DNA from 3 places in the Mesorhizobium sp. NZP2298 genome. Region 3 is predicted to be linked to each of the others. Evidence: riboswitches for the same ligand, from Rfam matches in the RefSeq annotation. Region 3 holds a riboswitch; each other region holds the start of a gene.
What was found. A riboswitch is a leader RNA that binds a small molecule or an ion and turns the genes downstream of it on or off. The one in region 3 is predicted to bind thiamine pyrophosphate.

Region 1: linked by a shared signal. The riboswitch ahead of EB231_RS16170 (YkoF family thiamine/hydroxymethylpyrimidine-binding protein) and the one ahead of thiB (thiamine ABC transporter substrate binding subunit) in region 3 are both predicted to bind thiamine pyrophosphate.
Region 2: linked by a shared signal. The riboswitch ahead of thiC (phosphomethylpyrimidine synthase ThiC) and the one ahead of thiB (thiamine ABC transporter substrate binding subunit) in region 3 are both predicted to bind thiamine pyrophosphate.

The regions. Positions count from the first base shown of each region.
Region 1 covers NZ_CP033365.1:3,320,237-3,330,683, reverse strand. Annotated here, with positions in the region: gene EB231_RS16190 (methyltransferase family protein) at 27-653, opposite strand; gene EB231_RS16185 (ABC transporter substrate-binding protein) at 888-1,904, opposite strand; gene EB231_RS16180 (ABC transporter ATP-binding protein) at 1,897-2,664, opposite strand; gene EB231_RS16175 (ABC transporter permease) at 2,661-3,479, opposite strand; gene EB231_RS16170 (YkoF family thiamine/hydroxymethylpyrimidine-binding protein) at 3,514-4,122, opposite strand; TPP riboswitch at 4,113-4,226, opposite strand; gene EB231_RS16165 (hypothetical protein) at 4,421-4,729, shown strand; gene EB231_RS16160 (formyltransferase family protein) at 4,847-5,635, opposite strand; gene msrA (peptide-methionine (S)-S-oxide reductase MsrA) at 6,162-6,680, opposite strand; gene EB231_RS16150 (glycosyltransferase family 39 protein) at 6,889-8,457, opposite strand; gene EB231_RS16145 (hypothetical protein) at 8,634-9,341, shown strand; gene EB231_RS16140 (GNAT family N-acetyltransferase) at 9,538-9,942, opposite strand; gene EB231_RS16135 (hypothetical protein) at 10,160-10,447, opposite strand, start outside.
Region 2 covers NZ_CP033365.1:7,040,836-7,051,282, reverse strand. Annotated here, with positions in the region: gene hisC (histidinol-phosphate transaminase) at 63-1,172, shown strand; gene EB231_RS33445 (LLM class flavin-dependent oxidoreductase) at 1,298-2,326, shown strand; gene EB231_RS33440 (hydroxymethylpyrimidine/phosphomethylpyrimidine kinase) at 2,592-3,353, opposite strand; gene EB231_RS33435 (thiamine phosphate synthase) at 3,344-3,949, opposite strand; gene EB231_RS33430 (thiazole synthase) at 3,946-4,719, opposite strand; gene thiS (sulfur carrier protein ThiS) at 4,723-4,920, opposite strand; gene thiO (glycine oxidase ThiO) at 4,889-5,890, opposite strand; gene thiC (phosphomethylpyrimidine synthase ThiC) at 5,887-7,722, opposite strand; TPP riboswitch at 7,827-7,943, opposite strand; gene queE (7-carboxy-7-deazaguanine synthase QueE) at 8,224-8,961, opposite strand; gene queD (6-carboxytetrahydropterin synthase QueD) at 8,958-9,314, opposite strand; gene queC (7-cyano-7-deazaguanine synthase QueC) at 9,314-10,012, opposite strand.
Region 3 covers NZ_CP033365.1:1,401,009-1,411,455, forward strand. Annotated here, with positions in the region: gene EB231_RS06765 (ABC-F family ATP-binding cassette domain-containing protein) at 1-1,750, opposite strand, end outside; gene EB231_RS06770 (thiamine diphosphokinase) at 1,752-2,411, opposite strand; TPP riboswitch at 2,499-2,614, shown strand; gene thiB (thiamine ABC transporter substrate binding subunit) at 2,658-3,656, shown strand; gene thiP (thiamine/thiamine pyrophosphate ABC transporter permease) at 3,894-5,510, shown strand; gene thiQ (thiamine ABC transporter ATP-binding protein) at 5,503-6,279, shown strand; gene EB231_RS06790 (M48 family metalloprotease) at 6,538-8,007, shown strand; gene EB231_RS06795 (RNA polymerase factor sigma-32) at 8,023-8,886, opposite strand; gene EB231_RS06800 (amino acid ABC transporter substrate-binding protein) at 9,208-9,981, shown strand; gene EB231_RS06805 (amino acid ABC transporter permease) at 10,119-10,447, shown strand, end outside.

The sequences.
Region 1 (10,447 bases), 1.9 Mb from region 3:
GCCCCTCTTCATCGACAGTCCTGCTCTCAGAATATCCGGTGGAACAGCCTGTAGTGCACCCGTTCCATGTAAGCGCGATATTCCGGCTCGGCCGCAAGCAGGGCCTCCTCGCGCAGGATGCGATACAGTTGCAAATAGGTGATGACCGCATAGACCGCGAGATTGTGGAAGGAAAAGGCCGACAGCAGGTAGAGCACGTGGCCGGCAAGGTAGCCGGCATAGATCGGGTGCCGCACGATACGGTAGGCGCCGCCTGTCATCACGCCACGGTTGCCGGGCAGGATGGCAAAGGAACGGCCCAGCGATATCTTGCCCCAGATGACGAATAGCAGCGCCGCGAACTGCAACGGCGCGGCCATATAGACTGGAATGAGCGCCGTGCCTGGTTCAAGGCTGATCAATGCAACCCCGAAACTGGCGCTGACGGAGACGATGACCGTAAGCGGATTCCAGTCACGCGTCACCGGACGCCGCGACAGAAGCAGCCAGGTGAAGGTGAGTATCTCGGAAATCGCCATCAAGGCGGCGTTGAGCCGGGTCGGATCCTCCACGACCTGATAGAGGCCGCGATAGACGAACAGCCCCGCGCATGCCAGGGCACAGGCGCGAAAGAAGCCTTCGCGCAGGTCGGCAAGGATCTCGCGCTTGCGCACGTCGGACAAGATCCCGTCCCGGCTGGCGCTTGAAAGCGTTTCACTTTTTGACGTGAACAAGGCAAACACCCCGATGATCCCTCGGCGGGACCATTGCATGCAACCATTGCCGTGCGGTTAACCGGCAAGATTGAATCGGGATTGACGGGATAGACCCGAAGGCCGGAGAAAGACGCGCCCCGACGCCAAGCCGACGTAGCGCACCGAGCGCCACCGGCTGACGCGCATCCAGCCTCAACCCAGATATGAATTTGCGAAATACCTGGCGAAATCCGGACGTTGCGTCAGAACCTTGCCATCGGCGTCGCGCAAAATGCCCGCAGTGAAGAGATAGCCCCCGATCGCGTCCATCTTGGCGGGGTCTAACGTGCCGATGGCACCGTTTTCCGCGCGCAGATAGTGTCCGTCGATCAGCGCTTTCAGCGACGCCTCGATCAATGACGGATTGGTCAGGGCATCCTTGTTGGCCGCGATCAGCAGCGCGGAGGCTTCTTCTGGATGATCGACGGTGAACTGATAGCCGCGCCGCGTTGCCTGGACGAAGGCCGATGCCAATGCCGGGTTTGCTCGGAGATACGCTTCGCTCGACGAGATCAGCGTCGTGTGCTCGTCGGGGACGCCGTAGTCGGCATAAACGAAACTGCGCTGCTTGACGCCTTTGAGTTCGGCCTCGACGCCTTCCCAGGTCTCGACCTCCAGCGTGAAGTCGACCGAGCCATTGGCCAGCGCCTCATAGGCGGAGGTGCCGAGCGTCACCGTCTCGAAGTTGCCCTTGCCGCCGTCATGGCGGATGATGGTCGAGATCAGCGCATTTTCCCAGGCGCTACCGAAACCGCCATAGATCAGGCCGTCGAGGTCCCTCGGGCTTTTGATCTCGCCGCGCGTCGCATTGAAGACCACCCGGCCGGTTTCGGCCTGCACCACCGCATAGACCGCTTTCAGGTCGGCACTGGCGGTCCTCTGGGTGAAGAGGCTGATGGTGCCGTTGATGCCGAAATCGGCAACGCGGTTGGCGACCAGCGTGCCGGCGCCGGTGTCGCTGTAGGGCAGGATATCGACCTCGAGACCGGCCTCGCGGTAAAATCCCTTGTCACGGGCGACGAACAGCCCGATGTGGTTGGTGTTGACGGTCCAGTCCAGTGCGACAGAGACTTTTTGCGTTGCCGCGAAGGAGCGGCTCGATCCCGCGACCAGCGGAAGACCACTGGCAAGGGTGAGCAGCAATGCCCGCCGGCGCGTCAAGTCAGTCATGGTCATGTCCTTTGGATGGTTGAGGGTTGAGCAAAATGTCGAGGATCTCGGCCTCGAGTGCGCTGGCCTGTTGCGCGGCAGCGCCGATCGGATCGCGCGGGCGCGGTAGTGGCACCCTGATTTCCCGCAGCACACGGGCCGGGCGCGCCGACAGCACATAGATGCGGTCGGACAGGAACACGGCCTCGCGCACATCGTGCGTGATCAGCAATGCCGTCCAGCGATGATGCCGCCACATCTGCTCGAGCCAGCGCTGCATGGCCGCGCGGGTCAGCGCGTCGAGCGCGCCGAACGGCTCGTCGAGCAAAAGCATGTCGCGCTCCTGCACCACCGTGCGCAAAAGCGCCGCGCGCTGGCGCATGCCGCCCGAAAGCTGTGCCGGAAAATGCCGCTCGAAGCCGGCAAGCCCGAACTCGGCAAACAGCGGCGCGACGCGAGCCCGCGCCACCTTGCGCCTGGTGCCTTGCACTTCCAGCCCGAGCGTCGTGTTGTCGATGATGCGCCGCCACGGCATCAGCGCGTCACGCTGCGGCATGAAAGCAAAATGCCTGCCATGATCGTCGAGCGGCACGCCGTCGAACAACATGTCGCCTTCGCCGTGCTCGGCACCCGTCAGGAGCTGGAACAGCGTCGACTTGCCGGCACCCGAAGGCCCAAGGATGGAAACGAATTCGCCGGCGCCGACGCTGAGCGAAATGTCGGCGAGGACGTCGAGCCCCCCGAATGCCTTGCGCACATGCCGCAATTCGAGCCGGCTCATCTCTGCGCCCCCTTCCCCGCCGGCTGCCGGTCGGCCCGTTCCCAAGACATGGCAAAGCGCTGCACGAGCGCCGTCAGCCCGAACAGGACAAGTGTCAGCGCGGCGCTGACACCGACGGCGGCCAGCACCAGGTCGGGGCGGAAATTGTTCTTGGCGTTGAGCATGTAGATGCCCAGCCCCTTCGCCGCACCCGCATATTCGGCGAAGATGGCGCCGACCACCGCATAGGTGATGGAGATCCGCAGGCCCGCGAAGAAATAGGGCAGCGCCGAAGGCAGCCGCGCCAGCACGAAGACGCGCCAGCGCCCTGCCCCCATGGCGCGCAGCATCTGGCCGATCTCGGCCTCGGTCGCCTCGTAGCCCTGCACCAGAGCCACCAGCATGGGAAAGAAGGTGACCAGCGCGACCAGCATGATCTTCGGGGTCAGCCCAAAGCCGAACCACAGCACCACCAACGGCGCGATCGCCACCAGCGGCAAGGTCTGGCTGATGATGAAGACAGGAAACAGAGCGCGCCGCAGCGGCTGGAAGAAATCGACCAGCATGGACAGCAGAAAGGCGGCACTGAGGGAACAGGCAAAGCCGATCAGCGTGGCGCGGGTGGTGGGGATAGCGTTGTCGACCAGTGCCCCGCGATTGAGCATCGCCTGTTCGAAGACGCGTGACGGCGCGGGCAAGATCGTCGGCTTGATACCGGAATAGGTAGCATAGAGCTCCCACGCCACAAGCAGCAACCCGACCGAGATGACGGCGGGTATCGCCTTGGCAAGGGAATCCGCGAGCGGGCGCGGCACTGATGATGAGACCACGGGCATAACCTTTGACGGGGTCGCGCGGAAGCGCGCCGGCTTAGACAGCCGACGGGCTGTTGGCCGAAACCGTGATGTCGAGGGTTACGTGGCCGGCGCCCGGCCCGAAGCGGCAGAAGGCTTCGTTCAGTGCCGAAAAGATCGCGCCCGTGTCGCCGCGCAGTTTGGTGCAGAAGTTCTTGGAACGATCGTAGACGCCGGACTGCTTGAGGAAATCGATGCAGCCATAGATCTCGTCCATGTGGTCGCCCGTGCCCATCACATAGAGCGAGAATTGCGCCGCCGCCGGCTGGCCGGTGGCAGCAGCATTGCGCACCGCGGTGATGGCGGCTTCCTTGCGTGGGCCGAGCGACCCCACAGGTCCGCCAAACGCGTCGGAGCGGCAGATCGGATCGTCCGGCTCGCCCGGGCAGCCGCGCGAAATGGCCGCCGACAGCACGCAATGCTTGCCGCTCCGCGCCGCCGCCACGAACAGATCCCGCAGCGCCGGGAACAGCACTTCGGGCGGCCCGACCAGCAAGGTCGAGATGTCGTCGGTCTCGATCCTGAGCCTGTCCCGGTAAGGATCGAGCGCGCCGAGCGCACCAAGGATGACGCCAACGAAATCGTCGGCCATGGGATATAAGGAAATCTGTGCGCCTGAAAACATCGCCCGCCTCGCTCCGCTGGTATTACCCAGATCAGCTTCTAGGGTCTGTGGGCTTGCCGCCCCCGTCTCAGCCCCGACCGTACGGAGCACCCCTGTGGATGGACGCGTTAAAGCACCATTCGAGCTGAAGGGGAAGCCGTTTTTTCAGCGCACTGGCCCAAAAACACTGCACCAGATCTGATCACAAGATGGACGCCGGAGGGTCCTCTCCGTGCGAATTTTATCGGGAACCTTCGCCACGCCGCGAGGTTGACCACCAGTCGCAACGCGACGAGTTCACAGAAATGGAGACAGAACCATGTTCATGAAAATCCTCGCAGCTTCGGCGTTCACCGTTGCCCTTGCCACATCAGCGATAGCGCAAAGCAATAGCGCAAACGGCACGGACGGGTCGGGTGGCAGCGGCCAGTCGATCACCGTGGACCCCAGCACGCCGGCGTCACCCAATCCGGTCGATCCGGCGGCGACCAACAGCACCACCACCGCCCCGGGCGACATGAATTCCAATGCGGATAAGAACTGCCCGACCAATCCCCAGGGCGCGCAGAGCGATGCCAACGGCAACGCAACCGCACCTACGGTGAACGACAACAACTGCGGCAAATAATTTCGATCGCAGCCAGGGAGGGTCGCGGAGCGCAAGCGCCGCGACTCTCCGCGTTCAGCGAGCTCAATGGCCGACGCTTCAGCAAGTCCCTGCTCCAGTCGTTTCTCGCTGGAAACGCTATTTCAGAACACGGCTGCTGACTTGAGGCCGCGCGAAAGCGGCGCGCATTTTCAAGAGCCGTTTGACCAGGCGGCCATAGGTGAGATACCGGACCCTGCCATCGGCAAGATCGAACTCCACAGTCCCCCATCGTGCGACCGGCACTTGTCCGGTCGGCGGGCCTAGCCGTCCGATCTGGAACGCCAGCCTGACCTTGCGGCCGGCGACATCCAGATAGATCCCTGGAATATTGCCCAGCACATGCCACAACCGAGCGACATGCTCGATCGACATGGCCGGCGAGATCATCGTGTGGGCCGATTTAAGCCGCGCCCAGATGAAATCGCCGGTCGGCTGCGGTTTTCCCCAAAGGCTGCCTTTGCAGTAGGCTGGCGCCACCTCGCTCACCAGCGTGCGCATCGCGCTTGCCAAGCCGTCGATCAGGGCCCGCCGCGACGTCCAGTCTGTTTCCGAAAACGACACCTGCCCAAGGATGTCGCCGTCGTCGAAGGCGGCGGACATCTTATGCAGCGTCACACCGCCATGAACGGCATGCTGGCCGTCCACCGCCAGGCGATGGAGAGGATGCGGGCCCCGATAGTTGGGCAGCAGCGCCGGGTGAAGATTGAGCCCGCCCTTGGGAAAGATGTTCAGCAATTGCTGTGGGACCAATGTGGGGAAAGCATAGCAGATCAACACAGCGGCCCTGACCGGCGACAATTGCTTGCCGAGCGTGTCCCAATCATAAGGTCGCGCAAATTCGATCAGCCTTACCGGCGTGTCGCCGACATAGCGCCTGAGCAGCAATCTGCGTTTCAGTCTTCGGCGTAAATTGCTGATGCTGAAGTGTTTTGGGCGCCGACGCAACCCCGGCACAACAATCGCACCGATGCGATGGCCTGCTTCAAGCCACCCTGCCAGCAGCGGCCCGGTATAGGGGTTGACGTCGAGTATGAACACGGCCGAAAGCCGGTCTTGCCCGGTCCGCGGGCTCAAAAGCGGCACCCTCTCAAAGCGCCTGTCAAGCCGATCACCTCATTCAAACGGCGGTCGAGCCTGGCCTTTTCGGGGCGGGCGACCGCACCTGCCAATGAAGGCTGTCGATCAGGTGGCCTTGATTTGCGAAGGCGGTATCAAGGCGGTGACGTCTGAAAGCCGGCCCTTTTTCACCAGGACTGGCTTCCGATAGATCTTCTTCATGCTCACCCCCGTCAGATCAGCCCGCGCAATTTCGGTAGATGCCACCTCCCGTCAATCGCCATGCGATGGCTGGTCGCGCGGCAATCGGCAAAGCAATTATAGCCCCATGCCGCGCGAAAGCCTATCCGTAAACCTATGAGACGGCCTTCTCACGAACAGGCAGCTTCCAGCCTGGCCTGACGAAATGGCAGGTATAGCCGTTGGGGTATTTCTCCAGATAATCCTGATGCTCGGGCTCGGCCTCCCAGAAGGCACCGGCCGGCGCGACTTCGGTAACGACCTTGCCGGGCCACAGACCGGAGGCATCGACGTCTTCAATGGTGTCTTCGGCGACGCGCTTTTGCTCGTCGCTGGTATAGTAGATCGCGGAGCGGTAGCTCATCCCGACATCGTTGCCCTGACGGTTGCGCGTCGTCGGATCGTGGATCTGGAAAAAGCGCTCCAACAGTGTGCGATAGCTGATCACGGCTGGATCGAAATTGATCTCGATGGCTTCGGCATGGGTGCCGTGATTGCGGTAAGTGGCGTTGGGTACGTCGCCGCCGCTATAGCCGACACGAGTGGAGATGACGCCAGGATAGCGCCGTATCAGATCCTGCATGCCCCAGAAACAGCCACCGGCAAGCACTGCGCGTTCGGTCGAAGTCGCCATGTCACGTCTCCTCAAGAAAGCAATTCAGAAGAAACGGTAGCCGTTTCCGACCTGAATTGCACAACAACAAATTGGATTTCCCATAAATGGGCATTGTCGGCGGCTTCGTCCAGCCGACTGGAAGTGAACGCGGCGCCTACAAGGGCGTGTGACCATGCACGAACGAAATATCACGATGCGGGAACGGGATCGGGCCGCGCGACAGGCTTCAGCTGTGCGGATGCCGGGTTCGGCTGTCCACGGCAAGCGGCAGATAGCGCGTGCCAGGCGGAATAGCGGCAAAATTGATTGGCACGGGCGGCGCCTTGCGCGACCAGTTGAAAAGAACGGTCTTGACCGGGATGTTACCCAGCCATGCCCGCAGCGACAGCGGCACACCACGCCCCGACCAGACCATCAGCATGCCGTGGTCGCGCAGCCGCTGCCTGGTGATCCACGGCGCGAACCGCATATTGAGGTCGGTGAAGATCGACGGCTTGTCATAGGCATTGAGGCCAGCCAGCATGGCCAGATTGGTGTCGCCGCCGACAACGTCGAGCCGGCCGGGCACCGCCGCGTGCCAGACCGCCTCGGCCTCGTCCGAGATCGGCTGCGCCGGCCAGCAGACGGCATCCATGCGTCCTCGCACATTGCAGTCCGTCCAGCGGATCGCCGCATAGGCGGCCGACATGGTGACGATGCAGGTGAATGCGCAGATCGCCAGCCTTCGCATCTCGAAGGCGCCGAGCCGGTGGCCGAGGAAGGCGAGCACCACGACGCCGACAAGATTGTACATCGGCGCACCCCAGGATTCACCGGTGCCGGTGAACAACGAGGCCAGCATGATCAGGACCGCCGGGCCGAGCCCCATCCATACGAGATAGACCAGAATGCCGCGTTCGACGGACGCTTCGGGGGCAGGCGAGCGCCGCAGCAGCCCTGATATCGACAGCACCAGGAGAAAGCCGGAGAGCCCGGCCATCTGGACACCGATGTAATACAGGCGCGCACGGTGTTCAGTCACCCAGGCGTCGCGGTCGGCGAAATAGGTCAGCGGCAGGAAATCGATGCGGTAGAGTTCAATGGCCAGCGGCGCGGCGACAGCCAGAAAAACGGCGAGGCCGAGCCATGGCCAAGGCGTCGCAAGCCGGCTGCGCGCGCGTGCGTCGGACAACAGCCAGAGAGCGCCGAATGCAAGCAGCAGGCCGGTGGAGAACTTGGCATAGAGTCCGACGCCCGACACCAGTCCAAGCGCCAGCCACCAGCCGGGCCCACCGCCGCGGCCGGCGCGCCAAAGCAGCCAGCATATGGCCGCCCAGAACGGCATCTGCGCATAGTCATGATTGAATTGCGGGGTCGGCCAGCCGAAGAAATAAACCGACGGCATCAAGAGCACGGCGGCCAGCGCGCGGGTTTGGCCGAGCATGTCGCGGGCCAGCAGATAGACCAGGACGAAGGTCGATGAAATCGTCAGTTGGGCGAGCAGATATTGCGGCCAGCGGAACGATCCGGTCAGAAGATGGCTGGTTTCAAGCAGCCAGCCGGGAAGCTGCGGATGCTTGTAGGTCAACAGCATCCATTCGCGGCCCCACATGAAACCTTCCACGACATCGCCAGGCGGCGCGGGGTCGATCAGCGCCGGCACCACCGTCCAGCACACGATCTGCACCAGGCACAAGAGCGCCAGCAAATACCAGGGATGACGAAGCAGGCCGGACCAGACCGACGAACGGTCGATGCCCGCGACAGGCAACCCGGCCGGCAGCCAACCATCTATGGAGTCGTCAATTCCCGTCATGCGGCGCTTAAATCACACCGACCGGTTTGCCGAACAGCCCCAACGTAAAAGCTTACGAAAAAGTATACTTGCAGGCCATTGCAAGACCAAGATTGAGCAGGAATTTCAGCGCTCCGTTGCCCTCCCCGACAGAACAACCCGCATATCTGATCCTGTCTGAACCTTCCGGATACTCGATGCGTCACCAGCATGCCGTCATCCACCACCGCGCGTTCGATTTCTGGCTGGCGCGCGCGGCTGTCCTTGTCATCATCTGCCTGCAGCTTCTGGTCATAAACGATCTTTCATTCGGCCCTCGCTGGCTGGCGCCGGCCCTTGAAGCGGCGCTGCTCGTGCCGCTGTCGGTCGCCACGGCCTGGACGCAGGTCGCCACCCAGAAGGCGGTCGAGGAGGAGCACTGGTATCTGGTCGGCCGGTTCCGCGTCATGATCCGCAGGACGGCCCTGGTGATGACCGGCGTCGTCAGCGTCATGAACTGCGGCTCGCTGGTGTTCCTGGTGCGCGCGCTGCTGGCGGGCCATGCCGGCTCCAGCGGCCAGACGCTGCTGATCGACGCGCTCAACATCTGGGTCACCAATGTCATCATCTTTGCCCTGTGGTTCTGGAGCACGGATCGCGGCGGGCCGCCGACCTGCGGCCTCGTCAACCGCGCCCATTCCGATTTCCTGTTCCCGCAAATGACGTTGAACGACCGCGAGATCCGCGACTGGCTGCCGGGCTTCGTCGACTATGTCTTCCTCGCCTTCACCAACGCGACGGCGTTTTCGCCGACCGACACCTTGCCGCTATCCCAGCGCGCCAAACTTTTGATGATGGCCGAGGCGATGATCTCCCTGCTGACGATCGCGCTTGTCGCTGCCCGCGCCGTCAACATCCTGGCCTGATGCATGGCGCCCAAAAGTGACCTCGGTTTGGGAAGACGCCATGCATAAAAACAAAGACCCAAGGCGCGACGCATGAATCCACTTCGCCGCGACGCGCTTTGGGCCGAAACGCAAAAAAGCCCGCTCCGGCGAACCGGAGCGGGCTGTTGGACTGTCTGCGACTGTCGTGAAGCCGGAGCGCGAGGTGGAGGATCCGCTACCCTCGATCCGTGCCGAGGTCGCGTTCGAAGACCACCTGGTCGCGCAGCGGAATGCCGTTCACAAGCAAGCCTTCGGGGTAGCCAGTCGATGGCCCGAACGCGTCCTGCACGATACGGCACATGCGAAATCCCTGTCGCTGGTAGAAGCGCAGGTTGCCTATATCGGCCGTTGCGGTCGAGACGATCAGGCGCCGGCCGTCGCGCTCGCGGCAGCGGGTGATTGCCGCGGCGACAAGGGCACGCCCCAACCCCTCGCTCTGCCTTGCCGGGCGGACCGCGAGGCTCTTGAGTTCGAACACACCGCCCTCACCTGTCTCGATGACCTGCACATGGCCAACGATCCGACCGCCATCGCGCGCGACAAGCACCTCGCCCCGATCGATATAGCTGGAAATCTGCATGGGGGAATCGTCTGCCAGGGCAAACAGAGGCCGTAAGGCCTCGCGGTTTCCGTCGTATCGTTCAATAAGCATTCACAGGTCCGGACCGGATCAACGCCACCGCGAGTTCGGCAGCCCTGCTCTGGATATAGCAGCGGCCCGTCAGAAGTCACGAATGTAAAAAGCCCGTTCCGGCGCGAGCCGTTCGATGGAGAATTCGGCACCGCAAAGCCTGCGGCTATTCCTCCGGGGCCGGCCTGAACTTGCGCACGATCACCTCGAACAAAATATCCGAAATCCACATGGCGCAGACGCCGATGAGAAAGGCCGCGGCCAGCGTTGTCGTGTCGTCATTGGCCAGCGGCAGGCCCGTGGCGCGGGAATATTGGACCAGGGGTAGCGTCAGATAGGCGGCGGCGAGCGCGCCGCAAATGGGTGACGCCACCATCTCGCGCAGCTTGTAGCGGTGCCGCGACAAAGCGCGCAGGACACCGCCGGCCAGGCCGGCGACGACGACCTGTCCCTT
Region 2 (10,447 bases), 1.7 Mb from region 3:
GGCCATGTGCTCTAGACCATCGTTCATCCCGGATTCCCTCTGCAACTGAAACGGAGAAAAACATGTCCGATGCAAAACTTCAGAGTGTGCTTTCGTCTTTTTCGCAAGTGGCGAGACAGTTAGATGCTCTGCCATCCGATAGACCAGCGCCGGGTTCAAGTTGGGTAAAACTAAACACGAATGAGAACCCGTTCCCGCTTCCAGCAATCATAATGCAAAGCGCGATTGCAGCTCTCGAACGGCAGTATCTATATCCAGAAGACGATAACATCAGCTTGAGGGAAGCAGCCGCGAATGCCTACAGCGTCTCCATGGATCAGGTGATCGCCGGCAACGGATCGTCTGAACTGCTTGGACTTGTCTACAGAGCTTTCCTTGCCCCGGGGGATAGCGTGGCGATGATGTCGCCAGGTTTTTCGTTCAACCGCAAACTTGCAACGTTGCAGGGTGCTCAATTTGTCGAAATCAAATTTAGCGAAGATCATTCCTTGCCGATGGAGCAATTGCTCTTTGGTCCTGCAAAGGACGCCAAGTTCATTCTGTTAGCCAATCCGAACAATCCGACCGGAACGTTCGTTCCGGTGGCCGATATCGAACGCCTGGTAGCGAAATCGGACCGCTTGATCGTGCTGGATGAGGCCTACGTCGACTTTGCACCCGAGAATGGTCTACGCCTGATCAATCGCTATTCGAATCTTCTGGTCTTAAGGACATTTTCGAAAAGCTATGCTGCTGCCGGCGTTCGCGTCGGTTTCGGTTTCGGTCACCCTGAAATTATCGGCAGGCTACGCAACATCCAGAACGTCTTCAACATGAATGTGATCGGGCAGGCGGTTGGTATCAGCGTCCTTGCGCACCGCGCCGCCTATGCAGACAACCACAGACACATCAGGCATGAACGACGGCGAGTGACGCTCGCGCTGTCGCAGCTTGGATTTTCCGTAATCCCTTCCCACGCAAACTTCTTGCTTGCCCGCGTGCCAACGGGACAGGACGGCTCATGGTGGCAATCAGCCTTTGCAAGGCAAAAAATACTTGTTGCCGTCTTTCCCGATAAAGGTTTGGAAAATTACATCCGCGTCAGCATCGGTACAAAAGAGCAAATGGATGCGTTTCTTCGTGCCGCTAGTCGTATTAGTAGAATATTGAATATGTCAAGGCCCCCGCATTAGGTTGCTAAGGCTCTGCTTTAGCATTTCGCAGGCAATAATCCGAGCGATTACACAGCGAGAAATCTTTAAATTGCTTGGAATACGCAAGCAACCGGACTTGTTGCGTCAAAAATGGAGACAATATCATGGATAAGGCCTTTCCTTCAGGCCTAGCTGTCGGCATCTTCGATCATCTGGACGAGGACGGCCCCGATATCGCCCGACAGTACGAAGATCGCCTGATGTTAGCGGAGGCGTGCGATCACCTTGGGTTCTATGCATATCATCTCGCAGAGCACCATTGTACCCCACATGGGAGAGGTCCCTCACCGAATCTGTTCTTGTCGAGCGTAGCCCAGAGAACCCGGCGCCTTCGTGTCGGCCCGTTGGTAATGCTGCTTGCCCTCTATCATCCGCTACGTGCGTTCGAAGAGATCTGTATGCTGGACCAATTGAGCGGTGGCAGGCTCGAACTTGGGATAGGGCGCGGCTCGCTCCCGATCGAATTGGGTTACTTCGGGATTGGCTCGGACGCGGCGCCAAACCACTATGCGGAAGCCAGCGAAATTCTTATCAATGCGCTGAAGGGCGGCACGCTATCGTATCAAGGTCGCCATTTTGAGTTGAACAGCGTTCCGCTGACGCTAAGAACTCATCAGCGTCCACATCCGCCGACTTGGATCGCCACCAATCGACCGGAATCGGCAGGCTGGGCCGCTGCGAATGGCATGAACATCGCGTGCGTGGGACCTTCCTCTTCCGTTCGAAGAATCACTGATGCCTTCCGCGCCGGTCGAGAGCACACCATTGAGGCGGACGACCAAGCGCCATTTCTTGGATTGCTCCGCATGGTCGTGATTGGGCGTTCTGAAACAGATGCACGTTCACTCGCCGCACCTGCTTACGAACGGTGGCTCAAGAGCTTTAAATTCCTTTATGATCTCAATGGCATGCCGACTCCACCAAATCTGCCGCTGACCTTCGATGCAGCAATCGAGAAGGAATTGTGCGTAGTAGGAACGGCAGCATCTGCGGGACAAGCTCTTCTTGATCAGCTGGAAGCGGCAGGTGCAAACTACCTCCTTTGTCAACCGGCGTTTGGGAATCTGTCGTTAGATGCTTCCCTATATACCGCAACGGCGATTCAATCCGCAATTATGGCTCGAGTTGGCTAACCCCGGCTCGAACGTTCGCTCACCCAACAACGTGCCAAGCGGCATGCTGTCGCTAGCGACGACTAGGTGCGGGTTTCGGATGACCCATCAACCGGTTGGCACAGAGGCATGCGGCTTCCTCCTCAAAGCGGCGTGTTGTTCATAGGCGAAAGCGACCGTGTATGCCGCATTCTCACCCCTCGGATAGGGCCTTCATGTCCTAGCAGTAGACCCACGATTGCCTGCCAGACTTGATCGGAGCGTTGGATACGTTCGGCCGATCAGCTTATCGGCCCTCCTTCGATCCGGCAAGCGCATCGAAAACATGTTGCTTGGCTTGGCGCACGCTCGCTTCCAGCGACGCTCCAAGAGCAAGCGAGGCGGCGACTGCGCTGGCCATCATGCAACCCGTTCCGCGCATCCCTCGCGGCAAGCGGGGCGCCTCGAACCGAACTGCAGGTTGGTTCGGCTGCAAAAGCACGTCGACGCAACGGGTTCCTTGTGCATGGCCGCCCTTGACGAGTACGGCGGTCCTCACCGTCCTCGATAGCTCTTCAGCCTGACGACAAGCCCCTTCTTCGTCCGCGGCCGGTGACGAGCCGGTAAACGCAGCCAGCTCGACCAGGTTAGGCGTTACAAGCCGGCAGATCGGCATCAGATCGTGGCGCAGCATATTAATGGCATCGTCCGCCAGCAGATTGCGTCCCGAGGTAGAGGCCAGGACCGGGTCGAGTACCACAGGCACTTGGCGGTTGACCAAAACAGCGCCGACTGCCTCAACAGCCGCCGATGTCCCAATCATGCCTATCTTGACGGCCGCGACAGCGTTGGCAGCGAACGCGGCGCGCATCTGAGCGGCGACAAGCTCCGACGGCACAAGCTTGACGAGCTCGACAGCCGAGTGCGTCTGGACTGTCACGGCGGTGATGGCAAGACAACTGCGCAGCCCGAAGGCGGAAACCGTTTCTATATCGCGGGCAATTCCAGCTCCACCGCTGGAGTCCGACCCGCCAACGACAAGCACATGCGGTTCTCGCCTCAGCGCCATCGCTCCGTCTTTTCGATCCATTCTCGTGTGCGCCCTTCGGGATCGGCATTCAGCGTGATGTCGGTGACCACTGCCGCGCTGTCGGCGTCAGCCGCGAAAACTCCGTCGAGCCTGTCAGGGTTGAGACCGCCAATGGCGACCAATGGGATTGGCGTTACCCGATGCTTCCATTCTCTGATCCGTTCGAGTCCCTGCGGCGCCCATTTCATCTTCTTCAGGATGGTCGGGTAGATGGGCCCAAGCGCGATATAGTCAGGCTCGGCGGCCATCGCCGTTTCCAGTTCGATACCATCATGCGTGCTCAGTCCGAGCCTCACGCCAGCCGCCCGTATCCGCGAACGGTCCGCAGTTTGCATATCCTCCTGACCGAGATGAACGAAGTCGCAGCCTTCCTCGATGGCCAGTCGCCAGTAATCATTGATGATGAGCTGGCACCGGTATCGAGCGCACAAGGCCTTCGCTGTGCGGATCTCAGCGCGCAATCCGGCCTCGTCCATGGTCTTGATGCGAAGCTGCACCAGCTTGACGCCGAGCGGCACCAGCCGATCGATCCAGACTGCACTATCGACGATCAGATAGAAGGGATCGAGCTTCATGAAAAAACTGCCCTGCCGATCGTCGGTGTCGATGGCACGGCGACGTCGCGCGGTTCGAGCATTCCCGAACCGAAAGCCTCACGACCGGCCTCGACCGCCTTGCCGAACGTACGCGCCATGCCGACCGGATCGGCCGCCTTGGCGACCGCCGTGTTCAGGAGCACGGCGTCAAAGCCGAGTTCCATGACGGTCGCCGCGTGCGACGGCCGTCCGAGCCCTGCATCCACAATCAGCGGGACGCTTGGGAAATGTCTGCGCATCGAGCGCAGCGCCGGGATGTTGACCGGCCCAAGCGCCGAGCCGATCGGCGCGCACCATGGCATCAAGACCTTGCAGCCTGCCTCCAGCAGCCGCTCGGCGACGACAAGGTCGTCGGTGGTATAGGGGAATACCGCAAAGCCGTCCTCGCACAGGATGCGCGCAGCTTCGACCAGGCCGAACACATCAGGCTGCAGCGTGTCATGGTTGCCGATCACTTCGAGCTTGATCCAGTTCGTGCCGAAGACGTCGCGAGCCATTTTTGCGGTCGTGACCGCTTCCTTGACGGAGTGGCAGCCGGCGGTGTTGGGCAGGATTCTGACGCCCAGCGAGCGGATCAACGACCAGAATTTCTCGCCGGCCCTGCCACCTGCCATCTCACGGCGCAGCGAGACGGTCACCACCGACGTGCCCGATGCCTTGACCGCATCGGCAAGGATGGCCGGCGAAGGATGTTGAGCGGTGCCGAGAAGCAGACGCGACGGAAGCTCGGTTCCATAAAGCTCGAACATGGTCTAACCTCCCTGCATGGGTGAGAGGATTTCGATCCGGTCGCCGTCGCTCAACAGGAATTCCGCCCGGTTGGCTTTGTGCACGAGGTCGCTGTTGACGGCAGTGGCGAGCCAATCGCCCTCATAGTCGAGCGCGGTAAGCAGCTCCGCCAGCGTGGTGGCGGCAACCTCATGCGCTTCGCCGTTGACCATCAGTTTCATGAGCAAGTTCCTTGGTTCCGTCTTGATTGAAAACCAGGTCGGCAGCCTGGCGCGCCATGGCGGGGGCGAGGAGAAAACCGTGGCGATAGAGCCCATTGATCGCGACGGTGTCCCCGCTCGTTTCGACGCGGGGCAGGTTGTCGGGAAAGGCCGGACGAACGCCGACACCGGTTTCAACGATCTCGGCCTCGCCAAAGGCCGGATGGAGGGCATAGGCGGCACCCAGCAGCTCCATCATGGAACGCACCGTGACCGACCCGGCTGACTGGCTCTCAATCATCGTCGCGCCGATCATGAAATGGTGATCGGTGCGCGGCACCGCATAAAGCGGAAAGCGCGGATGCAGCAGCCTGACCGGGCGCGACAGCGAGACATCAGGCGTGCGCAGGATCAGCATCTCGCCGCGAACGCCGCGCAGCCTGTCATCGGCTGCTGCCAATCCCGTGCAGTCGATCTGACGATCGAAACCGGAAACATGCCCGGCGTCGGCACCAAAGTGAAATTCGACACCCATGGCCGCGAGCTTGCCTTGAAGTGCCGCCATCGCCTGGCGCGGGTCGAGATGAGCCTCATCGGGAAACAGCAATCCGCGCCGGAAGCGGCCGGCGAGGGCGGGCTCCAGGATCGCAATTTCGTCTTCATCGACAAGCCGATGCCCCGACGTGCGACTGGCAAACCGGTCGAGCTCGCCGGCATCACGCGGCGCGGCCACGACCAGCGTTCCGGCCCGTGTCACCTGACCCGGCAGTACCGCATCCCACCAGTCGGCGGCGTCGCGCCCGAGATCCAGAACCGGCTGCTCGGCGCTTTCACGCTCGCACCATGGCGCCAGCATGCCGCCGGCGAACCACGACGCATTGCCACCGAGGCCATGCCGGGTCTCGACGACGGTCACCGCCGCGCCGCGAGCGGCGAGTTCGAAGGCTGCGGTGAGACCGGCGACGCCGGCCCCTTGGACCAGCACCCTCATGATGGCTCATGCGCCTCCGACATCAGCGGTGCGCCGGCCTCGTCCGCCGGCACATAGAGATCGCCGCCCTCGCGATATTTCGCCGCCATCGCAGCCATCCCTTCCTTCTGCGCCTCGGCGCGGATGTCGTGGGAAATCCGCATGGAGCAGAATTTCGGCCCGCACATCGAGCAGAAATGCGCCAGCTTGTGCGCCTCCTTGGGCAATGTCTGATCGTGGAAGGACCGTGCGGTTTCCGGATCGAGCGACAGGTTGAACTGGTCCTCCCAGCGGAACTCGAATCTGGCCCGCGACAGCGCGTCGTCGCGGATCTTCGCCGCCGGATGGCCTTTCGCCAGGTCGGCGGCATGGGCGGCGATCTTGTAGGTGATCACACCAATCTTGACGTCGTTGCGATCGGGAAGGCCGAGATGCTCCTTGGGCGTGACGTAGCAGAGCATGGCCGTGCCGAACCAGCCGATCATCGCCGCTCCGATGCCGGAGGTGATGTGGTCGTAGCCGGGCGCGATGTCGGTCGTCAGCGGCCCCAGCGTATAGAACGGCGCCTCGCCACAGACGGCGAGCTGCTTGTCCATGTTTTCTTTGATCTTGTGCATCGGCACGTGGCCGGGGCCCTCGATCATCACCTGGCAATCCTTCGCCCAGGCGATCTTCGTCAGCTCGCCGAGCGTTTCCAGCTCGGCGAATTGTGCTGCGTCATTGGCGTCGGCGATCGAGCCGGGACGAAGACCGTCGCCGAGCGAGAAGGACACGTCATAGGCGCGGCAGATGTCGCAGATCTCTGCGAAATGCTCGTATAGAAAGCTTTCGCGGTGATGGTGCAGGCACCATTTGGCCATGATAGAGCCGCCGCGCGAGACGATGCCAGTGACCCGGTCGACGGTCAGCGGGATGTAGTGCAGCCGCACGCCCGCATGGATGGTGAAATAGTCGACGCCCTGTTCGGCCTGTTCGATCAGCGTGTCACGATAGACCTCCCAGGTCAGGTCCTCGGCGATGCCGCCGACCTTCTCGAGCGCCTGGTAAAGCGGCACCGTGCCGATCGGCACCGGCGAGTTGCGCACGATCCAGTCGCGGATGTTGTGGATGTTGCGGCCGGTCGACAGGTCCATCACCGTATCGGCGCCCCAGCGAATCGCCCACACCATCTTTTCCACTTCTTCGGCCATCGAAGAGGTGACGGCGGAGTTGCCGATATTGGCGTTGATCTTCACCAGGAAATTGCGGCCGATGATCATCGGCTCGCTCTCGGGATGATTGATGTTGGCGGGAATGATGGCGCGCCCGCGCGCCACCTCGTCGCGCACGAATTCGGGCGTGACGAAGTCGGGGATCGCCGCACCGAAGGCTTCGCCGTCGCGCTCAAGCTTGCCGCGTAGAATCGCGCGGCCGAGATTCTCGCGGATGGCGACGAACTCCATTTCGGGCGTGATGATGCCGGCGCGCGCATAGGCAAGCTGGGTCACCGCCTTGCCCTGCTTGGCCTTGAGCGGCCGGTTGCGAATGGGAAATTCCGGCGTCAGGCGCTCGCCTGCGGCGAATCCATTGTCCTCGGGCCGGACATGGCGGCCGTCATAGGCTTCGACATCGCCACGCGTCGTAATCCATTCGTGGCGAAGCCGGGCGAGGCCTTTGTCGATGCTGGTTTCGACAGTCGAGTCCGTATAGGGGCCGGACGGATCATAGACGATGACGGGCGGCTCGCCGGCCGTTGGATGGACGGAGATTTCGCGCATCGGCACCCTGATCTGCGGGTGGAGGACGCCGGATTTGTGGATTTTCCGCGAGGCGGGCAGTGGTCCCGTCGACACGGCGGGGGTGAGGGCATTCATCGTGAGGCTCCTTTGCTCATGCATTGGAGACCCAGTTCTGTGCCGGAAGGATGAAAAGACGCTTTGGTCGGCCTGCTCGAAACAGGACGCCGGGCGTGGACTCCCGCAAAGCGCTTGCACCGTCCCTACGCCAGTATGAACTGGATCAGGTTCAACGGGTCACTGCGCCGCGAAAGCCAGCAGTATCTCAGCCCCTTGCCGGGACTCCCCTGGTGAATGCGTCGAATTGAATGGGCCGGCGCTATTTTGTCAAGCGCATTCGTCCCGCAGCGGTGATCGACGACCAAACAAACCCAGCGGAAAAGCATGGTAGTATCGAGAGCGAGTCACGCTCCAGAGGAGCGGTGAAGCGCCCCCAATAAGGCGAGCCCTCATGCGGATTCGGTGCCTTTTCCAGCACGGTATTTTCGGGGCTTTCCGGAACGACGCTGCTGCCACCCAGTTGGGTGAGATTGCTATAGATGTCTGTCTTGCTCGTCGTCGGCAATCCTTCCGCTTCGGCTAGACGCCCCGTTTGTTCCCCCAGAGCAGAACATGAAGCTGCGGCAGTACACGCGCCTCGAACCACCTGTCACGGGTCACCTTTTCAACCAGCCATTCCATGCGCCTCATCACACCGGCCATGTCGATGAACGCGTCTTCGTCGCCGGGACGCGGCGGCGTGTGATTGCCGGGCTGCAGATAGACGGGTAATTGGGGGTAGCGCGCCGCGGCGTCTTTGGCATAGGCATAGTCATCATCGTCGAAGACAACGAGCTTGAGCGCCATCTGCGGCTTATCCTGCGCCGCCTCTAAGCAGGCGTCGAACGCGGCCCAATCTGTCGTCATTTCGCTTGAGGGCGGCTTGGGGCTTAGTACCAGCACGTCGAGATCCGCGAACCATTGCTTAGACACCGAGCCTTGGGTTTCCAATGCAAAACGGTAGCCCTCACCATGCCCGCGGTCGATCAACTGGCCAAGCGGCTGGATGGCCGGATTGCCGCCCGACAGCGATACCATCACGGGCTGACCGCCGGAAAGCGCAATGACCTTTTGCCAAACCGCGTCGGGAGACATCATCTCCCAATCATGGCGGAAGCGACGGTCCACCGCATGCAGGCTGTCGCACCAGGAACAGCGATAATCGCACCCGCCGGTTCTTACGAACACCGTCGGCAAGCCGATCAGCACGCCTTCGCCCTGAATGGTCGGCCCAAAAATCTCGCTCACCCGGATTCCGGGATGCAACGCGCAAGTCATGGTCGGTATTCCGCCCAGGTTTTCGGCGTCTCGCTCACCCGCACGGCGGAGGTTTCGGGTAGCCGCATCTTGCACCAGTGGTAGAAGTGCCTGGCCAGACATTCCGCTGTGGCATGGTCATGCCCCAGCACGTCGTTAAGATGCCGATGGTCGAACGTCCCATCGATGTAGTGCTTGAACGCCGCCAGATCTTGGTAGTCGCGCACAAAGCCGTGTTCGTCCAGTTCGCCACCTGAAAGCTCCACGACGACGATGTAGTTGTGGCCGTGCAGGCGTGCGCACTGATGATCGGATGGCAAGGAGGTGAGCTGATGCGAGGCCGAGAAGTGGAACTCTTTGGTAATGCGGAACATCACGCGCTCGTTGTCTGGATAGCGTGGAGCCAGAAGTCTGCATCCTCATAATCTGTCGGGTCGGTGATGCCGGCCAGATCGAATGCTTCGCGCCGTTCGACGCATGTCCCGCAGCGACCGCAATGACGTGCACCGCCCTTGTAGCAGGACCACGTCGCCTCGAACGGTGTGGCGTACTTTGCCCCCTCGCTGACGATGTCGGCCTTCGACATATTCACATACGGAGCGTACAGGCGGATATCGGCGTAGCCTGCGAGGGCATGGTTCTGCATCGTCTGAAAGGCGTCGATAAAAGCGGGCCGGCAATCTGGATAGATGAAATGATCTCCGCCGTGGACGGCAGTGGCCACCGCATCGGCCTGCTGCGCGGCGGCAACCCCGAAGGCGATGGCCAGCATGATGGCGTTCCTATTCGGCACCACCGTGATCCTCATGGAGTCTTCGGCATAGTGCCCGTCGGGCACGTCCACGTTATCAGTCAGCGCCGAGCCGCTCAGGTTCCGGCCGACATCGCGGATATCGACGATCTGGTGCGGAACACCCAGCCGCTTGGCGCACATAGCGGCAAAGCCGAGTTCCTTTTTGTGCCTCTGGCCGTAATCGAACGAAAGCAGGCCAATGAGTTTCTGCTCGGTCGCCACCTTGTGAGCGAGCGAAACAGAGTCCAATCCGCCGGAGCAGATGACGAGGGCATTCATGGTTTGAATCCTTGTTTTGACCGGGTAAGGCTGCGACCGGAGATTTCTCTGCGTTCCCACTACTTCACGGAGTCGGTTTTGTGAATGGGGTGCACGCGATTGAGCCCACGTACCTTGTTGTCAGCGTCCCAGGATGACTTTGCACGCGACTTGTCGCGTATCTTCGACCGCTGGGGTGCTGACGCCGGCACTGCGTATATAGGCGTATAGACGATGCAGAAATCACTGCCGTGGCCCAGCAGCATTCCCGACACACCTTCGGCTTGTCCGGTTTGCCCCAGAACATGACGTCCCGAGTTTCGGCGACAACGCAAGGGTCGACCGGCAGTCCAGTGAAAGGCTTCTGCCTCGTGCTTTGCCGTTTTCTGGTCTGCGCATAGATCGCCTCGAGCCGCCGCGCCTCGTCATTGGTCAGAGCTGGGAATTCCTTTCCGA
Region 3 (10,447 bases):
GTTCCTTGTCGAGGGCGGCGATGGTCTTCTGGAACGAGGCCGGATCGCGCTCGTAATAGGCCGGGTCGGCGATGTTGTTCTCCAGCCGCGAGATCGATGCGGTCACCGCCTCGATTTTCTTCGGGAGCGATTCCAGGGCGAATTTCTGCTTGAACGACAGTTTTTTCGCGGGCCCTTTTGGGGCTGCCGGTTCGCTTTTGCCTGCCGCTGGCGCATCGGCGGCTTCCGCCTTGGCACGCGCCTTGCGGTCGTCGAGCCTGGTGCCGCCGCGCTGCGCCAGCATGTCGGAATAGCCGCCGGCATATTCGACCCAGCGGCCGCCGCCGTCCGGCGCGATGATGCTGGTCACGGTGCGGTCGAGGAAATCACGGTCGTGGCTGACCAGGATGACGGTGCCGGCAAAACCAGCGACCAGTTCCTGCAGCAGTTCCAGCGTCTCCATGTCGAGATCGTTGGTCGGCTCATCGAGCACCAGCAGGTTTGCCGGCCGCGCCAGCACGCGCGCCAGGATCAGCCGCGCCCGCTCGCCGCCGGACAGTTCGCGCACCGGCGTGCGCGCCTGCTCCGGCTTGAACAGGAAATCCTTCATGTAGGAGACGACATGGCGCTGCTCGCCGTTGATGACGAGGTTCTCGCCGCGCCCGTCGGTGAGGTATTGCGCCAGCGTCTCCTGCGGGTCGACCGCCTCGCGCTTCTGGTCGAGCGTGGCGATTTCCAGATTGGTGCCGAGACGCACCGAGCCGGCATCCGGCGCCAATTCGCCGGTCAGCATCTTCAACAACGTCGTCTTGCCAGCGCCGTTCGGCCCGACGAGGCCAACACGGTCGCCACGCTGGATGCGGGTCGAGAACCCCTTGACCACGGTAAGGTCGCCAAAGCTCTTCTCGATGTTCTTCGCCTCGATCACCAGCTTGCCGGATTCGGCGGCATCGCTCGCCACCATGGTAGCGTTGCCTTCGGCGCCGCGATGGCCGCGGAAGCGCTGGCGCATGGTCTGCAGCTCGCCGAGGCGGCGCATGTTGCGCTTGCGCCGCGCCGTCACGCCATAGCGCAGCCAATGCTCCTCGCGCACGATCTGGCGGCCAAGCTTGTGTTGCTCGCGCTCTTCCTCCTCCAGGATGAGATCGCGCCATTCCTCGAAATGGCCGAAACCCTTGTCCAGCCTGCGGGTCTGGCCACGGTCGAGCCAGACAGTGGCGCGCGACACGCGTTCGAGAAAGCGGCGGTCGTGCGAGATGACGATGAGCGCCGAAGAGGTGCGGACGAGCTCTTCTTCGAGCCATTCGATGACCGACAGGTCAAGATGGTTGGTCGGCTCGTCAAGCAGCAGAATGTCGGGTTCCGGCGCCATGACGCGGGCCAGGGCGGCGCGCCTGGCCTCGCCACCTGAGAGATCGCCCGGCCGCTCTTCGCCCGACAAGCCAAGATGCTCCATCAGATAGGAGGCGCGGTACGGATCGTCGGCGGGCCCGAGCCCCGCCTCGACATAGGCGCGCACGGTGGCGAAACCTTCCATGTCGGGCATCTGCGGCAGATAGCGGACGGTCGCGGAAGGTTGGCGGAAGACTTCGCCGTCCTGCGGCTCGATCAGGCCGGCGGCGATCTTCAGCAGCGTCGACTTGCCGGAGCCATTGCGGCCGACCAGCGCGATCTTGTCGCCGGCCGAAGCGGTCAAGGCGGCGCCGTCGAGCAGCGGCGTGCCGCCGAAGGTCAGTTTTATCCCATCGAGATTGAGAAGAGGCGGGGCCATGTCAGCTTTCGGGCAAAGGATAGGGATGGGCGAGCAGCAGCGCGCGGCCATGGCCGAGCGCGATGTCGAGGCGCCCTCCGGTTTCATCTAACTTGACCTCGTTGGAGATGGTCAGTGATGAGCCGAAGGCCACCTCGACCTGGTTCAGCGGCCATTTGGCTCCAGTGACGGTCAGGCCGGCAAGTTCCGAAAAGCCGAGGATCGAAAACAGCGTGCCGTCGGTATAGTCGAAGCCGGCCTTTCCCAACAGCAGGGGCACGCCTTCCTGGGCGCCGCTGGTCAGCAGCACCTCGGTTCCGGCCTCGGCCAGGCGCAGGGCGAGCGCCAGATGCAGAAAGGCATGGTCGGCACGCTTGCCGCCGAACGCGCCCGCCAGCACAAGGCGGGTCGCTCCGCGCTCGAGTGCGGCGGCGATGGCAAGTTCGCCATCGGTCTTGTCTTTTTCCGCCGGGAAGGTCTGGCGAGGCACCGCGGCGAGGTCGTCCGGCAGATCGGCCGGCACTGAATCGAAATCACCCACCCACAGTTCCGGTACAAGGCCGAGCAGCCTGGCATGTCCGATACCGGCATCGGCGGCGATCACGCGCGAGCCCTCGATCTGGCGGTCGAGCCGGGGCGTGCGGATGAGATCGCCGCCAAGCAGGATGGTGAATGTGCTCATATCTGGTGGCCTGTACCAGCCTGGCAGCGGAAACGGAAGGCGGCAAACTCCCACTTGCGCGGTTCCTCGGCCGGGCCTATGTGTCGAAACGCTCTAACGGGGTGCCGGACGCGATCTTTCGCGGACCGGCTGAGAGGCAGTCTCGCCAACCCGCTGAACCTGATCCGGTTTGTACCGGCGGAGGGATTAGACGTTTCGGACGGTCCGACGCCTCAATTCCTTGTCACGCGAACGAAGGAGGCGCCGATGCGCACGCTCTTATACTCTCTAGTCTCAGCCGTGGTTGTTGCGTTGTCGGGGCCGGCCTTGGCCAAGGACAAGCTCACCGTCTACACCTATGAAAGCTTTACCGCCGACTGGGGTCCAGGTCCCGTGGTGAAGAAGGAATTCGAGGCCGAATGCGGCTGCGATGTCGAGTTCGTCTCGGTTGCCGATGGCGTGGCGCTGCTCAACCGCGTCAAGCTCGAAGGCGCGTCGACCAAGGCCGATATCGTGCTCGGCCTCGACACCAATCTAACCGCCGATGCCAAGGCCAGCGGGTTGTTCGCGCCGCACGGCGCGGTGAGCGACGTCAACGTGCCGGGCGGCTGGAGCGACGATACTTTCGTTCCATTCGACTACGGGTATTTCGCTGTCGTCTACGATACCGAGAAGCTGAAGAGCCCGCCCAAGAGCCTGAAGGACCTGGTCGAAGGCAGCGCCGACGACAAGATCGTCATCCAGGATCCGCGCACCTCGACGCCGGGCCTGGGCCTGTTGTTGTGGGTGAAGTCGGTCTATGGCGACAAGGCGCCGGAGGCCTGGGCCAAGCTCAAGGCCAAGGTGCTGACCGTGACGCCCGGCTGGAGCGAGGCCTATGGCCTGTTCACCAAGGGCGAAGCGCCGATGGTGCTGTCCTACACGACGTCGCCGGCCTATCACATGGTCGCCGAGAATACGCAGCGCTACCAGGCGGCTTCCTTTGAAGAGGGCGAATACCTGCAGATCGAGGTCGCCGGCATCACCACGACCGGAGCCAAGAACCCGCTGGCGGCAAAGTTCATCGCCTTCATGACCGGACCGAAATTCCAGGACGCCATCCCCGAGACCAACTGGATGTTCCCGGCCGGCAAGACCGACAAGCCGCTCAACCCGGCCTTCGACAAGCTTGTCAAGCCGACCAAGACCTTGCTGTTCAGCCCGGAGGAGGTCGCGGCCAACCGCAAGGCCTGGGTCGATGAATGGCTGGCGGTGATGAGCAAGTAGATTGGCCGTATGATCGAAAGATGATTGCTCTACGGCGCCCCCCTCTGTCCTGCCGGACATCTCCCCCACAAGGGGGGAGATCGGATGCCATCGGTGATTTCGCCAATCGCCGACGCAGCGGGTATGAGCGGGGCGCGGAAACTGCCAAACTCCCCCCTCGTGAGGGAGTTGTCCGGCAGGACAGAGGGGGGCGCGAAGGAACGCGACGCTCGCTAGAGGCCTTCTTGGTGGTCCAGCGTGCAGCGCGCTGACTCCCGCATCACGGCCGGCATTGCCGCACTCGTCGCGATCACATTGCTGATCGGCGGAGCGTTTGCCGGCCTGCTCGTTGAAGGCGCTCATGACTTCTCGGGCGCATGGGCAGCCTTCGATTTTTACCTCTTGCGCGTTGTCCGCTTCACGCTCTGGCAGGCAATCCTTTCGACGCTGCTTTCGGTTATCCCGGCACTCTTCGTTGCACGCGCCCTGTCGCGGCATCCGCGCTTCTTCGGCCGCGCCTTCATCCTGCAGCTCTTTGCCGTGCCACTGGCGCTGCCGGCGATCGTCGCGGCGCTCGGCATCCTGGCGCTCTACGGTCGCGCCGGCTACCTCGCCGGGCTGTTCAGCGCGATTGGCGGCCGAGGCTGGCCTGGTATTTACGGCCTGTCCGGCATTCTCGTTGCCCATGTCTTCTTCAATCTACCGCTTAGTGTGCGACTGTTGCTCGAGGCGCTGCAGACCATTCCCGCCGACCAGTGGCGGCTGGCGAGCCAGCTCGGCATGGGTGCGCGGCCGGCGTTCCGGCTGATCGAATGGCCGACGCTGCGCGCCGCTCTGCCCGGCGTCGCCGGGCTGGTCTTCATGCTCTGCATCACCTCCTTCACCATCGTGCTGACACTTGGCGGTGGGCCGGCCGCGACGACGCTGGAGGTCGGCATCTATCAGGCGCTGCGCTTCGATTTCGATCCCGCGCGCGCGGTCGCCCTGACATTGCTGCAGATCGCCCTGACCTTTGTCGTGGTGCTGGCGCTGACTCGACTTGGCGGAAATGTCGTCGGCGACACCAACCTGCCCGTCGCGCCGCGCCGCTATCTCTCCATCAACGGGACGGAGGCGTCGCTCAACGCCGTGCTCATCGTGTTGGCACTGCTGTTCGTTGTCGGGCCGATGGCCGCGACCGTGGTCGCCGGTTTGGGCGCCGATCTCAGCCGGCTGGCAGGCGAGGCCACGGTCCGGCAAGCGACACTGACCAGCGCGGTGCTCGCTTTCCTGTCGGCGCTGCTTTCGGTGATGCTGTCGCTGGCGCTCACCATGGCGCGGCGAGCGCTGGCGCTGAGCCGCCGCGCCGGGCCAAGGACATTGCTTGAGCATGCAACCGACACTGGGGCGGGGTTTGTACTGGTCGTGCCACCCATCGTCATCGGCGCCGGCTGGTTCCTGTTGCTGCGCCGTGCCGGCGATGTCTTCGCCATTGCCCCGGTGATGGTTGTCACCGTCAATGCCGTCATGGCGATGCCGTTCGCGCTGCGCGCCGTCCGCCCCGCCTATGACGCGGCGAGCGAGCGTCACGAACGGCTCTGCGCGCAGCTCGGCATTGCCGGCTGGGCGAGGCTGCGGCTGGTCGACTGGCCATCACTGCGGCGTCCGCTCGCCACCGCTTTTGCTTTCGCCATGGCACTTTCGCTCGGCGATCTCGGCGTGATCGCGCTGTTCGGCAGTGATTCCGTGCAGACCTTGCCCTACCTTCTCCTGGCGCGCATGGGCAGCTACCGCACCGAGGACGCCGCCGGCCTGGCGCTGTTGCTTGGCTTCGTCTGCCTCGCATTGGTGCTGGCCGCGGATTGGCTCGGCAGGGAAAAGGTCGGCAATGTCTGATGGGGCAATGGACAGGAAGGGCGTTCCGGTGTGGCTAGACAAGGTTTCGTTCAGCTATGGCGAGGCCCCGCTCGCCTTCGATGTCGCGTTCGCCGCAGCGGAAATCACCGCCATCATGGGGCCGAGTGGTTCGGGCAAGTCGACGCTGCTCAACCTCATCGCCGGGTTCGAGACGCCGTTGTCCGGCCGCGTGCTGATCGGCGGGGCCGATGTCGGCGCCGCGCCACCGGCCGAACGGCCAGTGTCGATGGTGTTCCAGGAAAACAACCTTTTCGCCCATCTTTCCGTCGAGCAGAATGTCGGGCTGGGTCGCTCGCCGTCGCTGCGGCTGACCGAAGCGGACCGCGCCGATATCGCCGGGGCGCTTGCCCGCACAGGTCTTGGCGGCAAGGAAAAACGCTTGCCGCGCGAACTCTCCGGCGGCGAGCGCCAGCGTGTTGCCCTGGCCCGCGTGCTGGTGCGCGATCGCCCAGTGCTTTTGCTAGACGAGCCCTTCGCTTCGCTCGGGCCGGCCTTGCGCGACGACATGCTCGATCTGGTCGCCGGTGTGCATGCGGAGCGCGGCATGACGGTGCTGTTCGTCACGCACCAGCCGGAGGACGCCCGTCGCATCGGCCAGAATGTGGTGTTTCTGGACAATGGCATTGTGGCGGCCACCGGCAGCGCGGGCGATTTCTTTGCCGGGGCTGGTCCCGACGCCTTTCGGCGCTATATCGGTGCCAGTGCCGGGAATGCCGTATCACGAGATATTGCCCGGAAGCGGACATAATTTACGGTCAAACCGGCATCAGGCGATGGGGCGCTTGCTTGCCATGGCAGAAGTAGTGTGGCTAGGTCCGCCCTACTTGTCCGGCACAAGCCGTGATTTGCCTACAGCATCCGCCACACGTCCGGAGGGACGCGTGGCGGATGCTGTAGAAGTTTGTTTTTGCGCATGACAGGTTCCGAAGATCGCCCCCGATTTTCGTGATCATGCGCCGGGACCTGAAAGGAAGCCGTTCTGGCGATCGGCGTTGACAAGCTGCGAATGAATCCGCTGGCGCGCTTTGTGGCGCTGGCCGGCTTTGCCGTGGCGCTTGCAAGCTGCCAGATGTTCACGCCTCCGGAAGTCCAGGAATCCGGCTTCCAGCCGTCCGACAAGCCGATCACGGTCGACAATGTCGCCGCCAACAACAAACTCGCGGAACTCGCCAAGGCGCAGCATCCGCGCATTCTGGCCACCTATGGCGGCGAGTATTCCGATCCCAAGCTCGAGCGCATGGTCGCCAAGGTGGTCGGCAATCTGACCGTTGTGTCGGCGAACCCGACCCAGACCTACCGCATCACCATCCTCAACTCGCCCAACGTCAACGCCTTCGCGCTGCCGGGCGGCTATCTCTACATCACGCGCGGGCTGCTGGCGCTGGCCAATGATTCGTCCGAGCTCGCCGCCGTCATCGCGCATGAGATGGGTCACGTCACCGCCAATCACGGCCTGCAGCGCCAGCAGCTCGAGGCCGAGGAAGGCCTGGCGACCAAGGTGGTCTCGGATGTGCTGGGTGACAGCCCGACCGCCAAGGCGGCACTGATCCGTGGCAAGCTCAGGCTTGCTCAGTTCTCGCGTAACCAGGAGCTGGAGGCCGACGCCATCGGCATCAAGTCGATCGGCGAAGCCGGCTACGATCCCTATGCCGCCGGCCGCTTCCTGCAGTCGATGTCGGCCTATACCGATTTCCGGTCGATCAGCGGTGCCACCGATGCCAGCCTCGACTTCCTGGCCACGCATCCCAACACGCCGCAGCGCATCGACCTGGCGCAGCGCCATGCCCGCCAGTTCGGCGCACCCGGCGTCGGCACGCGCGACCGCGATTCCTTCCTCGCCGGCATCGACGGCCTGCTCTACGGCGATACGCCGGAGGAAGGCTATGTTCGCGGCGAGACCTTCCTGCATCCGGGGCTTGGCGTGTCGTTCACGGTACCGGACGGCTTCATCATCGACAATTCGGCGGCAGCGGTGACGGCGACCGGACCGGGCGACATCGCGATCCGCTTCGACGGCGTTTCGATCGACAAGAACCGCGCCTTGACCGACTATATCAGAAGCGGCTGGGTGGCTGGCCTCGACGACAGCACGGTCAAGCAGGAAACCATCAACGGCAACGAGGCGGCGACCGCGCATGCCGGCGCCGAAGGCTGGCAGTTCGACATCGCGGTGATCCGCGCCGGCGGCCAGGTCTACCGGCTGCTGACCGCGGCACCCTCGGCCAGCACCTCGCTGGATTCTGTCGCGCGCTCGGTCAGCGGCTCGTTCCGTATCCTGAGCGCCGCGGAGAAGGCAGCCTTGAAACCGCTGCATATCCGCGTGCTCACCGTGCAGCCGGGCCAGACCATGGGCACGCTCGCCGCGCAGATGGTCGGCGTCGACCGCAAGCTCGACCTGTTCCGGGTGCTCAATGCGCTGTCGCCGGGGGCCGCGGTTTCGGCCGGCGACAAGGTCAAGATCGTCACCGACAAATAAGCCGGTCGCGCGGGATCAGGCGGCTGTCGCCAGAAACTCCGGATTCTGCTTCACCAGCGCGACCTTGAGCTTTTCCATGGCGCGCGCCTCGATCTGGCGGACGCGTTCCTTGGAAATGCCAAGCGTCTCGCCAAGCGCCTCGAGCGTGGCGCCCTCGTCGTTCAGCCGGCGCTCCTCGATGATCCTCAGTTCGCGTGCGTTGAGCGCGCGCAGTGCCTCTCGCAGCCAGAGCGAGCGGCGCGCGACGTCGATCTTGTCGCCAACGATCTCGTCGGGCAGCGGATCCTCCGACACCAGGAAGTCCATGCGCTCGGTGCCGCCCGAATCGTCGGCTAGCGGCATGTTGAGCGAGGAGTCGGGTGCCGACAGCCGCGAATCCATCATCGCCACATCAGCCTCGGAAACGCCAAGTGCAACCGAAACTTCGCGGTAGAGAGTTGTGTTGGAGAGTGGCTCCGCGCCGTTCGCCAGCCGGGCGCGCAGGCGCCGCAGGTTGAAGAACAAGGCCTTTTGCGCCGAGCTGGTGCCGCCGCGCACGATCGACCAGTTGCGCAGGATGTAGTCCTGCATCGAGGCGCGGATCCACCACGTCGCATAGGTCGAAAACCGCACTTCGCGTTCCGGCTCGAAGCGGGCGGCGGCCTCGAGCAGGCCGACATGGCCTTCCTGGATCAGGTCGCCGAGCGGCAGGCCGTAGTGGCGGAATTTCGAGGCCATGGAAATGACCAGCCGCATGTGGGCGACGGTGATGCAGTGCAACGCGTTCTGGTCGCTGTCTTCCTTCCAGAGCAAGGCCAGCCGATGTTCCTCATCCCGCTCGAGATAGGGGGCCTTCATCGCCGCGCGGACCATGATCCGTCCTGCCGTGTCTTCCATCATGAGGCGCTCCCTGGTTCAGGCGATACGACTTGCGAACTTGGCAGGGCACCGGTTGAAATCGCGGCGTCGCGCCCTAGAACAGCCAAAACTGCCATGCGCGAGAAAGGTTCCGCCCGCGCGGGCGGGGGAGTGACGCTGCCGAGGCGATTTTTAAACCGTCACCAGGAAGCCTTGGTTCCTGCAAAAAATCCCCTTTTGAGCATGAGGTTTCGGAGATTCTTTGTTTTTGAAATTTTGTTCCTTATTCTTTCTGTCTGCATCTGTCATTTTCCAACCCACACAACAGGCCGGATTTCAGGCCAAGGACGGGATCACAAAAAGATGAAATGGCTCAAGTCGCTTATCGTCGCCGGAACGCTGCAGGCCCTGGCGGTCACTTCAGGCCATGCGGGCGCCAATCTCGATCAGATCAAGCAGGCCGGCGTCATCAAGGTCGGCACGGAAGGCACCTACGCCCCCTTCACCTATCATGACGCTTCGGGCGCGCTGGTTGGCTTCGACGTCGAGATCGCCAAGGCGATCGCCGACAAGCTGGGTGTCAAGGTCGAGTTCCTCGAAGGCAAGTGGGATGGGCTGATCGCCGGTCTCGACGTCAGCCGCTATGACGCCGTCATCAACGAAGTCGGCATCACCGACGCGCGCAAGGCCAAGTATGATTTCTCCGATCCCTACATCGCCTCCAAGGCGGTGCTGATCGTGCGCGGCGACAACACCGACATCAAGACTTTCGCCGACCTCAAGGGCAAGAAGTCGGCGCAGTCGCTGACCTCGAATTTCGGCAAGCTGGCCGAGAGCAACGGCGCCGAGCTGGTCGGCACCGATGGCTTCGACCAGTCGATCCAGCTTCTGCTGACCGGCCGTGCCGACGCCACGATCAATGACAGCCTGTCGTTCCTCGACTTCAAGAAGCACAAGCCCGACGCCAATGTGAAGATCGCCGCGCAGGAAGAAAACGCCGATTATTCCGGCGTCATCGTGCGCAAGGGCGATCCGGAGCTGGTCGCGGCCATCAACAAGGCGCTGGCCGACATCAAGGCCGACGGCACCTACAAGAAGATCGCCGACACCTATTTCGGCCAGGACGTGTCGAAATAGTTGATTGTCGAGGCCGGTTTTCGGCCTTGCAACATGCCCAGCGGCGAGCCGTTTTTGACGGCCCGCCGCTTTTGTCGTGATATGGCGCCTGCATTCGTATTTCGATAACGCCGCCGCGATCATTCTGGGGGTCTTTCGTGCCGCACTGGCTGCAACTGATGCTGGAGTCGCTGCCTTCGCTGCTCTGGGCCGCTCTCATCTTCACCGTGCCGTTGACGCTGTTGTCGTTCGTGCTTGGCCTGACGGTTGGTCTCGGCGCAGCGCTTGGCCGGTTGTTCGGACCAAAGCCGCTGGTTGCGGTCGTGCGCTTCTATGTCTGGATCTTCCGCGGCACGCCGCTCCTGGTGCAGCTGTTCCTGATCTTCTACGGCCTGCCGTCGGTCGGCATCCTGCTCGACGCCTTCACGGCAGCGTTGATCGGCTTCACACTCAATATCGGCGCCTACACGTCGGAGATCATCCGCGC